DNA from 2 places in the Pseudomonas sp. P1_C12 genome. Region 1 is predicted to be linked to the other one. Evidence: riboswitches for the same ligand, from Rfam matches in the RefSeq annotation. Region 1 holds a riboswitch; the other holds the start of a gene.

Region 1 (2,387 bases):
CTACGCCGTAGCAACCGGTGCGTTCAAACGCTATTTGCGATTGATGACTGAGTTGCGGTTCATAAGCGGCCAGTTGTTCACTGCTGAAATACATCAATTCCAGGCCAAGCTGCTGAGCCAGTTCGATTAACGCAGGTTCGTCGCGCTTCGAGTCGATGCTGGCCAGGGCCTTGATTTCATGACGAGCAATCTGGTGCGCCTCCAGTGCCTGATCGAGCAGCGCCAGCAACGTGCTGACGGGGCAGCCGCGCTGGCAGCCCAGGCCGACCACCAGGGTCGGCGCTGTGCTGATATCCGTCATGCGTGGTATTGACCATCGCTTTTGCGACGGAACAACCAGGCGCTGATCAGGCCCAGGGCCAGCCAGAACGCCACGTTGGTCAGTTGCGAAGCGATTTTGAACTGGGCTTCCAGTGCCTCCGGAGCGAGCATCGAATGCACTTCCGGTTGCGGCGCGCCAATCACATGGGGGACGGCGAGAATCGCTGCGCCGAGGACTTTCATCAGCCAGTGACGGCTGAATACGATCAGGGCGATACCGACGGCAGTGGAAGCAGCGGTGCCAATCCACCACAGTTGCCGTTGTGCCAGATCGGCGGCGGCAGTGCCGGGCAATTCAGGTGGCAGGCCGAGCGTCGGCGCGAGCACGAACGTCGCATAACCGGCCAGGCCCCAGAGCAGGCCCTGGGAGGTTTTGGTCGGCGCACGCAAGGTGTACAGGCCGGCGAGCATCAGGGCGAAACCGACCGCTACCACCAAGTTGCCGCCGGTGGTCGACAGCACGCGCTGCCAGCCGTCTTCCGGCTCCCAGGCTTGCGCATCGTGAGTGTGGGCAGCCATCGCACCGTCGGCGTGTTCATGCATTTCAACAGCGGCCGGCTCGGATTTTTCGTAGGTCTCGGCCTGCAAAATCAGCGGAGCGACCCAGAAGCTTTGCAGCAGGGTTAGCAACAGGGCGGCCAGCAACCCGGTGAAACCTGCGGTTTGCGCAATACGCTTGATCATGACGACAGCTCTCAATGGCACGGGAACGCGGAGCTGTGACGGGTATCGTGGGCGGCGTTGTGCACCGCTTCGATGTGCGAGAAACCGGCGAAATACACAAGGCACGCGCCCAGGATCGACGCGCAGACGGCGACGGTCAGACGTTGGGTCAGGGTTGAGGTGGTGCTCGCGGATGTGTGTTCGGCGCTGCTGATGATCGACATGGCGTTTCCCTCTGGTCTGTCAGCGGGGATTAAGAGCGCATGCAAAAAACCGCACGACCAGGCGCGCAAGGTTTCAAACAGCGCCCGCCCACCGCGGGTTTGTTGGTTCAGTGACCGTACTGGTCACTTTGTGTTGCGGGCCGGTCTCCGGGCTCACGAGGGGCAAAGGCTTGGGCCTGAACCTGAAAGCATCACCTTCCCATGCCGTATTGGCACAGTGGATCTGACGCTTCGCTCGCTTACCGTTGCGGGGGCAGCACCGGACTGACATGGCTTTAGAGTAAAGCACATGATTCACCGGTTTCCCGTTTCACCCTGTGAAGGGCACCCGTAACAAGGTGCGTAGGAGAGCATGGGCGGGGGTTGGGCGTCAATTGGCAAGGGTTCTCACTTGAAGCTGAATGATGCCCGGCTCTTTGTAGGAGCTGCCGAAGGCTCGGGCCGCGTTCGGACGATCTTTTGATCTTGTTTTTAAAAGCAAAATCAAAGGATCGAAGCCTTCGGCAGCTCCTACAGTGATTGACCGGTCTTCCCACCATGCGTAGCCTTGCGCTTTCGAGGTTCTTCGGCGTTTGTCGAAGCTAAGAAGGGAACGCGGTCGATGCCGCGGCTGCCCCCGCAACTGTGAACGGTGATGTTCGTTGCCACGCCACTGCTGACTCAATCCATGAGGCCGGCGGGAAGGCGCAGCGAATGCCAGGCTCAAGGCCGGCACACCGTCAGCCAGGAGACCTGCCTCGTCACAGATTCTCACTTTCAACCGGGCGGGGTGATCCGGTGGCGAACTCTTCAGGCACGCGCGCCCGCGTTGCCGGTCGTCGTCCCGTATGCCCGCCACCTTAGCCATAGGGCATCCGATGAAAACACTGGCCAAACTCCCCGTCACCATCGTCACCGGCTTTCTCGGCTCGGGTAAAACCACGCTGCTGCGGCACATGCTCGACAACGCCCAGGGTCGCCGCATCGCGGTGATCGTCAACGAATTCGGTGAGTTGGGTATTGATGGCGAAATCCTCAAGCAATGCTCCATCGGTTGCACCGAAGAAGAAGCCAACGGCCGTGTCTATGAGCTGGCCAACGGCTGCCTGTGCTGCACCGTCCAGGAAGAATTCTTCCCGGTGATGCGCGAACTGGTGGCCCGTCGCGGCGATCTCGACCATATCCTCATCGAAACCTCGG
Region 2 (2,387 bases), on a different contig from region 1:
GTACCAGCGCAAACCTTCAGTCAGGCTGCCTTCGAGCAGTTGCGCGTGGCGCAGCGTACCGACACGATTGGCCAGCACCCCGGCGAACGGCAAGTCCGGCTGATAACGCGCCAGCCCCAGGGCCAGGGCGCCAAAGGTCTGGGCCATGGCCGTGCCATCGATCACACCCAGCACCGGCACACCGAAATGCCGCGCCAGATCGGCGCTCGACGGCGTACCGTCGAACAGCCCCATGACGCCTTCGATCAGGATCAGGTCGGCTTCAGCAGCGGCTTCCCACAGCAGCCGGCGACTTTCTTGCTCACCAACCATCCACATGTCCAGCTGATACACCGGCGCACCGCTGGCGCGCTCGAGGATCATCGGATCGAGAAAGTCGGGGCCGCACTTGAACACGCGGACCTTGCGCCCCTGATTGCGATGCAATCGGGCCAGCGCCGCGGTGACGGTGGTCTTGCCCTGGCCGGAAGCCGGCGCGGCAATCAGTACCGCCGGACAGAGTCGAGGCTGACTCACAATTCGACGCCTTTCTGCGCTTTGATCCCGGCCTGGAAGGCGTGCTTGATCATGCCCATTTCGGTGACGGTGTCGGCCATCTCGATCATTTCCGGCTTGGCGGCACGCCCGGTGACTACCACGTGTTGCATCGGTGGTCGGGCCTGCAAGTCGCTGAGCACCTGATCGAGATCGAGGTAGCCGTGCTTGAGGGCAATGTTCAGCTCATCCAGCACCACCAGACCGATGGACGGATTGCGCAGCAGTTGCTGCGACACCGCCCAGGCGGCTTCGGCGGCGGCGATGTCGCGCTGACGATCCTGGGTTTCCCAGGTAAAGCCTTCGCCCATCACATGAAAGCGCACCTGCTCGGGAAAGCGCCGGAAGAACAGCTCTTCGCCGGTGCTGTTGCGGCCCTTGATGAACTGCACCACGCCGCACTGCATGCCGTGCCCCATGGCGCGGGCAAGCATGCCGAAGGCCGAACTGCTCTTGCCCTTGCCGTTGCCGGTCAACACCAGCAGCAGGCCGCATTCGTTCGGGGAATTGGCGATGCGCTCGTCGATCACGGCTTTTTTGCGCTGCATGCGCGCCAGGTGGCGTTCGTCACGATCGGGGGTATCAGTCATGGGGGAGCTCTCCGTTGAGGCAGGAATAACGGCGGGCAGGCACAAGAATAGAAGGCAAAAAGCCTGGCATCGCCCACCGTGATGCCGCTGGATGAATCAGGCCGGTCTCCGGGCTCATGAGTGGCGCGAGGCCAGACTGTGCGCCTTCCCGCATCGAATCGACACAGTGGCATCACACACAGTTTTCACTCATTTACCGTTGCGGGGGCAGCGCCGGAATTGCGGGCCTTCGACCAACAGAAGGACTCACTCACCGGCTTCCCTGTTTCACTCTGTCGACCCAAGCCACAGAGCACCTGAAACAAGCCGCGAAGGTTAGAGGGTTGGGGGTGGAGCGTCAATTAAAGCCGGGAGGCGATCGACCGAATATCTGCCATCAATCAATAAACTGACGTCAATCTTGTGCCACGCCCAAAGCAGTGATATCAAAGAGCCACAACCCCACAACACAATAACAAGGGTGAACCCATGCAAGGCATGATCATCAGCAATCCAAAGCTGGAATTCCTGCGCCCGGTGCTCGAGCGCTGGTTCGAATGCATCGACCGCTATAACGCCGTCCGCGGTGATGGCGACACACCGTACTGGCACGACGAAAAGGCCAACCTCGGGCTGCTGTCCGCCGCCGCCTGGATGGCCGAGATGGTCACGCTGCAACAGACGCCCACCCGCAAACAGACCGAAGAAGGCGAACGCAACAGCCGTGCCGACCTGTTCCTCGCCTCGCCCGAAACCCGCGCGTACATCCAGACCAGCCAGCGCTGGCCACGGGTCAACAGCCTCAACCTGACCCAGGCCCTGCTCGACATCACCAGCGATGCAAAGCGACTGAGCCACGCCAGCGACCTGAAAGTCGGCTGCCTGTTCGTTGCCCCGCAAAAAGCCCAGCAAGGCGCAACGCCGGAAGAACTCCAGGACATGGTCGACGACCTGCAAAAGGAACACACCTGCGCCGTTGCCTGGTACTTCCCTTACGCCTATCGCAAGTTGCGCAACGAAGCCGGCAACTATCACCCCGGCATTGCGGTGCTGTTCAAGGAAGCACGTGGCTAAGGGTTGAACCATCGGACGACAACGCATCTCTATGATTAGAACAAGGCATTCATAGGGAACACCAGCATGCGCAAGCCCCCGCTCGTTCTCGTTATCGCACTCTGCGGAGGGCTCGCCGCTTGTGGCGAGACCTCCCGCCTGCAAGTCTCCGACGGCACCGGTCCATCGCCACAATTGCCGGAACCGAACAAAACCCTGATCCCGACCATG

Evidence for each region. A riboswitch is a leader RNA that binds a small molecule or an ion and turns the genes downstream of it on or off. The one in region 1 is predicted to bind cobalamin.
Region 2: another riboswitch for cobalamin. It lies ahead of cobO (cob(I)yrinic acid a,c-diamide adenosyltransferase); the one in region 1 lies ahead of AC1D19_RS18385 (CbtB domain-containing protein).

The regions. Positions count from the first base shown of each region.
Region 1 covers NZ_JBFUAE010000010.1:106,335-108,721, forward strand. Annotated here, with positions in the region: gene AC1D19_RS18375 (cobalamin biosynthesis protein) at 1-301, opposite strand, end outside; gene AC1D19_RS18380 (CbtA family protein) at 298-1,005, opposite strand; gene AC1D19_RS18385 (CbtB domain-containing protein) at 1,017-1,208, opposite strand; cobalamin riboswitch at 1,330-1,555, opposite strand; cobalamin riboswitch at 1,750-1,962, shown strand; gene cobW (cobalamin biosynthesis protein CobW) at 2,066-2,387, shown strand, end outside.
Region 2 covers NZ_JBFUAE010000002.1:242,906-245,292, forward strand. Annotated here, with positions in the region: gene AC1D19_RS04070 (cobyrinate a,c-diamide synthase) at 1-516, opposite strand, end outside; gene cobO (cob(I)yrinic acid a,c-diamide adenosyltransferase) at 513-1,124, opposite strand; cobalamin riboswitch at 1,207-1,439, opposite strand; gene AC1D19_RS04080 (hypothetical protein) at 1,593-2,177, shown strand; gene AC1D19_RS04085 (PQQ-dependent sugar dehydrogenase) at 2,244-2,387, shown strand, end outside.